One region of the Pararhizobium sp. genome, then DNA from elsewhere that is predicted to be linked to it. Evidence: predicted binding sites of a transcription regulator. Region 1 holds the regulator's gene; the other holds the start of a gene.
The links. The regulator LexA, encoded in region 1, represses DNA repair genes until DNA is damaged. The targets are predictions, from matches to a motif close to TGTTCNNNNTGTGTTCNG.

Region 1 (3,864 bases):
CTGCAGAAGTGAGGCTGCTAATACAAATGCTTTTCCGATTTGCCAAGCGATTTTTCAAAAAAAACGCACAATCTTGTCTGATTGTGGACAACTCCCCATGTGAGAGGTTGAGGCATGCTGTTGATTTGTGGGGCATCAGCCCGCACGAAGACGACAATCGCAGGCATTGGCGGACGGCAGAGATTTGGTTGGTGGAGAATTGATGGCAGAACAGCGGAAAACCAAAAAATTCGGAATTGATGCCCGCACGCATGAACTCGTCATTGGCACATGGCGCATGCGGCTGCCGCAATCGCGCCTTTTGCGCATCACCATTGGTTGCGGGCTGATTTTCGGCGGTATTTTGGGGTTCCTGCCGATTCTCGGTTTCTGGATGGTACCGCTCGGCCTCATCGTGCTGTCGCACGACCTTGCCTTCGTGCGCCGCCGCCGCCGCCGGCTTCACGTATGGTGGGCCCGTAAGTGGCAGACGTCCAATTAGAACACACAGATTTATCTTTTCGTCCGTCAACAACCTCTGTGTCCAAAAAGCCTCTCCCGATTCGAGAGAGCTGACGTCGGAAAAAAAGGATTCGAACCCTCTATCCGCCTGAGCCTGTCTGTGGCGTCGGGTCCTTGTCCGCAGGCACCGGTTGCGCTGGCAAGTCGCCTGGAGCTTCCTGCTTCGACATCGCATCGCTGTTAGGGCCAGAGGACTTTTCCTCGATTTTCGTTGCCGCATCATTGTCGGTGCTCTCACCATACATTTCGACGCCGGCCCAAGCCAGCGCAGCGAGGACCAGACCGCCGACCAGCACCATCAGCACCGGACGGCCCAGAAAGCCTTGGCGGGACTGCACACCACTCAACTCCACCGTTTTCGTCGTGTCGGCATCGGAAACGCGGTCGCCGCGCTCATCAATATATTTCGCCATCAAAGCCTCCTTGGACGGTGTTTGGATTATGCCGTCCGTTGCACAGTTCTAAGAATCGGGAACGGCTCCGGCCGCGCAAAGGTTCCGCCAGGCCACAGGCCGCGATCGAGGCCAGATGCTCATACGCTCACCGTTCGGTGAAAATGTTTGATTGCCTTGAAAACACTGGCTGAATTTTAGGGACTTGCGGAACACATATGGAACAGATAGTGTTCGTTCTTGATTTGTTTCTCGATTCTGGAGTGATCGTTCATGCTGACCCGCAAGCAACAGGAACTGCTTCTGTTCATTCACGAAAGAATGAAGGAATCGGGCGTACCGCCATCGTTCGACGAGATGAAGGATGCACTGGATCTGGCCTCGAAGTCCGGCATTCACCGGTTGATCACAGCGCTTGAGGAGCGGGGCTTTATCCGCCGGCTGCCAAATCGTGCGCGGGCATTGGAAGTGATCAAGTTGCCGGAGGCCTATTCGATGAGCCTCCAGCCCAAGCGCGGCTTTTCGCCCAGCGTCATTCAGGGCAGTCTTGGCGCGCAACCGGCACCTCCCGCACCCGCCAAGACCGCTGCAAACAGCGACACCGTTTCGATACCGGTCATGGGCAGGATTGCCGCCGGTGTTCCAATCTCGGCAATCCAGAATAACACTCATGATATTTCCGTGCCTATCGAGATGGTCGGGCCGGGCGAGCACTATGCGCTTGAAGTGCGCGGCGATTCGATGATCGAGGCGGGTATTCTCGATGGCGACACGGTCATCATCCGCAACACCAACAGTGCCAGCCCCGGCGAAATCATCGTCGCGCTGGTTGATGATGAGGAAGCAACGCTGAAACGGTTTCGCCGCAAAGGTGCCTCGATCGCACTGGAAGCCGCCAACCCAGCCTACGAGACACGGATTTTTGGACCTGACCGGGTCAAGATACAGGGCAAACTCGTCGGACTGATCCGGCGCTATCATTGATCTGAAAGCATTGCGTTTCCGGCCTGCTTGCGGGTGAAATATGGTCGCCTGGTCTGAGGATGCGACCGCATCACACCGCGCGGCACGATATTGTCGTGTGCCGCCGGGCAGGCCGGCGCTCACGCTGAATGGCTCATATTGGAATATGACGGTCGCTGCGGTTTTGTGAGCGGACTGGAAGCACTGAAACTTGCCTGTGATCCAATGACCAAGGACGTTTTTCGGAAATATCCTCTTGCGGTTTGTCTAGGATCATTCTAAACCGCCGCCACAGTTCGATTATTTGAACTCGTGAGGCCTCGTGGCGGAGTGGTGACGCAGAGGACTGCAAATCCTTGCACCCCGGTTCAATTCCGGGCGAGGCCTCCAAATTTTCCCACGCGGAACGAAAATTAGTTCAGGACAAGACACTGCCGTTGCTTGCTTTGACCCAACGGTCTTGCACGGCGTGACAGTATCTGCCCGGGAAGAATTTTTAGACAGGACCGATCAAACGGTTTCGGCTTTCCCGTCACTCCTGACCGGGAAGACAAAGGCAGGCGGCAGTGGTCGATGGACGTTCTGCATCCGCAGTCCCGGCCTGCTTGTCACGGAAAAGGGGGGGATTTTTGCTCAGTGATAGTAGAAGCAGGCGCAATCAGCCTTGCTGTCATCCGGTTTCGTCCAGACGCGCACTGCGAGTTTCTTGGCCGCACCCGTCTCGTCCAGACGTAGCCCCAGCAGCGACACGGCCGCAAGCTTCGGGTTGACCGCATCAATCTCGATCGTCGATCCAACCTGGTGGACGCCTTGCTTTGGGGTCCAGGTGAAAAACTGCACGCTGTAATGCATTGCATTCTCCTTCACCGCGCTTTGCAGCACATGAGCTTAATGGGTGAACAGACGCTCAAGGCGCTGGCCACGAGGCGTTGCACTGCTGGATGCGTACTCAATGCGTAGGAAGCCAACATAACATATTTTGGCAGGCGGCGAAACATTCTCGCTGCAATTTAAGCCGAATGGTGACTGGTCATCAGCACCTGCCTTGCACGCAGCAAGGGAGGGGCATCATCCGAGTACGGAGTGTACCCCAACCGGAATTGTCACTCTCGTCTGCGGAGCGGCCTATCATCCACGTCGCGGCGCTGAGGTACTGCGCGATCGCCGCTATCCTTGGTAACGCGCCGTTAACGCTACCGTTGGTTTGACATACGTACGCATGTCGAAATACGGCACCTGCCGTATGTCCAACACGCCCATTGCGCGTGCATTTCTCCCGGCATCGATGACAGCATTACGGCTTGACTGGATTGGCTTCATCAATCCCGCTTCGAACAGACGGAGCGGTGCCACCGGTTGGAGGAACCGCTATGTTGCCACTGGAACAGTTGATGCCATTCGCCTTTGCGACGCTGATTTTCGCCTGCATGCCAGGGCCTGCCATTCTCTACATGACGGTACAGACGCTGGCGCATGGCCCCCGCGCCGGGCTGATGGCAGCTTTTGGTGTCCATTTGGGTTGTTATGTTCATGTTGCCGCGACAGCTTTGGGCTTGGCGGCTGTCCTCAGCCATGCACCCTTCGTTTACACCGTCATCAAATTCGCCGGCGCCGCTTATCTGATGTGGCTGGGTGTCACCATGTTTCTTGGCCGCCGGCAGAATGGCGGGGAGGCTGTCAATCCAGCCCCCGGTGTTCTGCGCGACAGCATCGTCGTCGAAGTCCTCAACCCCAAGACTGCGCTGTTTTTCCTGACCTTCCTGCCGCAATTCATCGACCCGGCGCTGGACACGCCTGTCTGGCTGCAATTTCTCATCCTCGGCATGATCGTCAACCTTGCCTTGTCCATTGCCGACCTGGCGGCGGTCGGTATTGCGTTCTTTGCCCTTGGACGCGCTCGAACCAGCGGTTCGAGCTGGCTCGTTCCGAAGGCGTGTGGATCTATACTAATCGGCCTGGGGATCGCTCTGGCACACAAGGGAGCATGATCGGGCTGGCAAGGGAATGA
Region 2 (3,864 bases), 480 kb from region 1:
TGGCCCAGGCCGATCAGACAAACGTCCAGAGTCCGCTCGCCTTCGCCCGCCTCGTGCGCGCCAATCTCATGCATCGCCGCCGAACCGACAGCCTCACAAAGCCACCACCCAGCCCATCAAACGACACAGGACAGATGACCTTGAGCGGGTTGGGATTTTAAACCGGACAGCAGTGGGACAAGCCCGAGGATCCACTCCCAAACCTACCCGGTCACACCTTCTCCACAAACCCGTCGAGCACGCGCTTCTGTCCCGCCCGGTCAAAGTCGATCGTCAGCTTGTTGCCCTCGATCCCGGCAATATTTCCGTTTCCGAATTTGATATGAAACACCCGGTCGCCGACGGTGAATTTCGAGGGTTCGTCGATCTTGGACTTGGCGATCAGTTCGCCGTCGATGGTGCGGGCCTTGGGGCCTGATTCGCCGTAGCCGATGCGCTCGATCGAGACGCCGGAGCGGTTGCCCCAGTTGTCGCGGGTGGCGTCGGTCTTGTTGGCCTGGGCGCGTTTCCAGCCGGGGGTGGAATAGGTATTGGCGAACGGCTCCTGCTTGTCGAAGCGTGACTGGCCGTAGCCGCCGCGATTGTAGCCGCCATAGGATTGTTCGGCTTCCGAGACTTCGACATGGGCGGTGGGCAGTTCGTCGAGGAAGCGTGAGGGCAGGGTCGACTGCCAAAGGCCGTGGATGCGGCGGTTGGAGACGAACCAGATGTGGCAGCGGCGTTTTGCCCGTGTCAAACCGACATAGGCAAGCCGCCGTTCTTCCTCGAGCCCCGAACGGCCGCCCTCGTCGAGCGCCCGCTGGTGCGGAAACAGCCCTTCCTCCCAGCCGGGCAGGAAGACGGTCTCGAATTCGAGGCCCTTGGCCGAATGCAGCGTCATGATCGAGACGGCGTCAAGCTCGGCATTCTGCTCGACATCCATCACCAGCGCGATGTGTTCGAGGAAGCCGCGCATGCTCTCGAACTGTTCCATCGAGCGGATCAGTTCCTTCAGGTTTTCCAGCCGGCCCGGCGCTTCGGCTGATTTGTCGTTCTTCCACATGTCCGTATAGCCGGACTCTTCGATAATGGTCTCGGCAAGCTCGGTATGCGGTGTGTTTTCGAGTAGCCCCTGCCAGCGCTGGAACATCGAGACGACATCGAACAGCGACTTGCGCGGTTTTGGCTTCATCTCGTCGGTTTCGATGATATCGGCCGAGGCTGCCAGCATCGGGATATCGCGCTTTCGGGCATAGTCGTGCAGGGCGCGCACTGTGGTGTCACCAAGGCCACGCTTCGGCGTATTGACGATGCGCTCGAAGGCGAGGTCGTCGGCCGGCTGGCAGACGAGGCGGAAATAGGCCAGCGCGTCGCGGACTTCCAAGCGCTCGTAGAAGCGCGGGCCGCCGATGACGCGGTAATTGAGGCCGAGCGTGACGAACCGGTCTTCGAACTCGCGCATCTGGAAGGAGGCGCGCACCAGGATCGCCATATTGTTCAGCGGATGCTGGGTGCGCTGCAGCTGTTCGATCTCTTCGCCGACGGCGCGGGCTTCCTCTTCCGAATCCCAGGCGGCGTGCACCTGCACCTTGTCGTCGTTGGGATCGACGCGGTCGGTGAACAGCGTCTTGCCGAGACGGCCCTCGTTATGGGCGATGAGATGGCCGGCAGCACCAAGGATATGCTCGGTGGAGCGGTAGTTGCGTTCGAGCTTGATCACCTTGGCGCCGGGAAAATCCTTCTCGAAGCGCAGGATGTTGTCGACCTCGGCGCCGCGCCAGCCGTAGATCGACTGGTCGTCGTCGCCGACGCAGCAGACATTCTGCAGCACGCCCTTCGGCCGCTGGGCAAGCAGGCGCAACCACATGTACTGAGCGGTGTTGGTGTCCTGGTATTCGTCGACGAGGATGAAGCGGAATTTGTCGTGGTATTCGCGCAGGACATCCGGATTGACGCGAAACATGCGGATCGGGTGCAAGAGCAGATCGCCAAAATCGCAGGCATTCAGCGTCATCAGCCGGGCCTGATAGGCGGCATAGAGTTCGCGGCCCTTGCCATTGGCAAAGGCACGGGCGTCACCCTCGGGAATTTCGGCGGGGCCAAGGCCCTTGTTCTTCCAGCCGTCGATCATCTGGGCGAACTGCTTGGCCGGCCAGCGCTTGTCGTCGATGCCATCGGCCTGGATCAGCTGCTTGACGAGGCGCACCACGTCGTCGGTGTCGAGAATGGTGAAGGAGGATTTCAACCCGACCAGTTCGGCATGGCGGCGCAGGAGCTTGACGCCGATCGAGTGGAATGTGCCCATCCATGGCATGCCTTCGACGGCGCCGCCGACGAGAACACCGACGCGCTCCTTCATCTCGCGGGCCGCCTTATTGGTAAAGGTCACGGCGAGTATCTGCGAAGGAAAGGCGCGGCCTGACGCCAGGATATGGGCGATGCGGGTGGTGAGCACGCGGGTCTTGCCGGTACCGGCGCCGGCGAGCACCAGAACCGGGCCATCGAGCGCTTCCACGGCTTCGCGCTGCTCCGGGTTGAGGCCGGAGAGATAGTCGGGAATACGGTGCTGGTCGCGGGCTGCCATGGCGCGCGCAGCGATGCCGCCGGTGGGCGCAGGCGGTGCCGGCTGCGGGCTCAGACCACGCTGCGGGCGCGGTGCCGGTTCCTCATCGAAGAACGGAATATCGTCAAAACCATTGCTCATGCGGCTCAATGTAGTGATTCGGAGCCGAAAGGCCAGAATTCCGTTCTGCTTTTATTCCAGAATGTCCAGCTTGCTTGTGGAGACAACCGCTTTTTAGCCCCGATCAGGGCCGATGATCGGCATCGAAGACTGGATCGACGGGAAGCTGCAGGGCTGTCGCCAGCTGGTTGGTCTTGGCGGCAAGCGCGATGACGCGCAGCAGGTCGGCATGCTGTTCAGCCGTCATGCCCTTGGCTTTGGCGGCTGCCGTATGCGAATGCGCACAATAGCCGCAGCCGTTGGTAACGGAAACGGCGATATACAGCATTTCCTTGACGAGCGGATCGAGCGCCGACGGCGTCGCCATCACCGCTTTGACCTCGGCCCAGGTCGTTTCGAGCAGATCGGCATCAAAGGCGAGATAGTGCCACATATTGTTGATGAAGTCGGATTTGCGCGTCGCGCGGATGTCGTCGAAGACGGCTTTGACGCGGGGATTGCTTTCCGGGTCCGGGTGTTTTGCGATAGTGCTCATGGGGTCCTCCGATCCGCTGAAGCTATGGGCAGCACAGCATCTTGTCGAGCGCCGGGAGGGGCTCGCGGGACCCAAAAGGGCTTTTGTTACAATTGCGTAATGAAGGCATTCTAGCATTGCCTGCAGTGCAGCAAAAAGGGATAGTTGCCGCAATAACGGGGTTCGCGCGCCAGAGTGGCCGAAACCCGCTGATTCAATTGGAGTTTTGCATGCGGCTTTGGAAGCAGCTTTTGATCTGCCTGGTCATTCTTGCCGTCGGCCTTGGTGTCTGGGTTCGCTTCGTGCCGGGTGCCAGTGCGGTGCTGGCCAAAGTCGGTGTACCGGAGCAGCTGCTGGCCTTTGCCTCAAAACCGGCGGATGCCGCCAAGCAGGGTGAAGCACAAGGGCAGGGCGGCCAGACCCAGGGCGCCCAAACCCAAGGCGGACGTGGCCAAGGTGGCGGTGCGCCGCTTGTCGTCACGCAGCCAGCTGACACCGCTGTTGTCAACGACCGGCTGAATGCCATCGGTACCGGCGAAGCCATCCTGTCGGTCAGCGTCACGCCGCTTGCGACCGGTAATCTGACGGAAATTCTGGTGAAATCCGGCGACCGCATCGAGAAGGGGCAGGTCATCGCCAAGCTCGACAGCGACGAGCAGAAGATTGCTGCTGCACAGGCCAAGGTCGC

Region 2: the regulator LexA is predicted to act here: its motif matches at 2,725-2,742, upstream of ACQY8Q_RS25375 (ATP-dependent helicase).

Annotation. Positions count from the first base shown of each region.
Region 1 is NZ_CBDIHY010000003.1:3,555,444-3,559,307, reverse strand. Features, by position in the region: gene ACQY8Q_RS23060 (hypothetical protein) at 203-481, shown strand; gene ACQY8Q_RS23055 (hypothetical protein) at 582-914, opposite strand; gene lexA (transcriptional repressor LexA) at 1,167-1,877, shown strand; tRNA gene ACQY8Q_RS23045 (tRNA-Cys) at 2,173-2,246, shown strand; gene ACQY8Q_RS23040 (hypothetical protein) at 2,490-2,708, opposite strand; gene ACQY8Q_RS23035 (LysE family translocator) at 3,227-3,844, shown strand.
Region 2 is NZ_CBDIHY010000003.1:4,030,573-4,034,436, reverse strand. Features, by position in the region: gene ACQY8Q_RS25380 (IS4 family transposase) at 1-161, shown strand, start outside; gene ACQY8Q_RS25375 (ATP-dependent helicase) at 212-2,683, opposite strand; gene ACQY8Q_RS25370 (carboxymuconolactone decarboxylase family protein) at 2,787-3,197, opposite strand; gene ACQY8Q_RS25365 (efflux RND transporter periplasmic adaptor subunit) at 3,407-3,864, shown strand, end outside.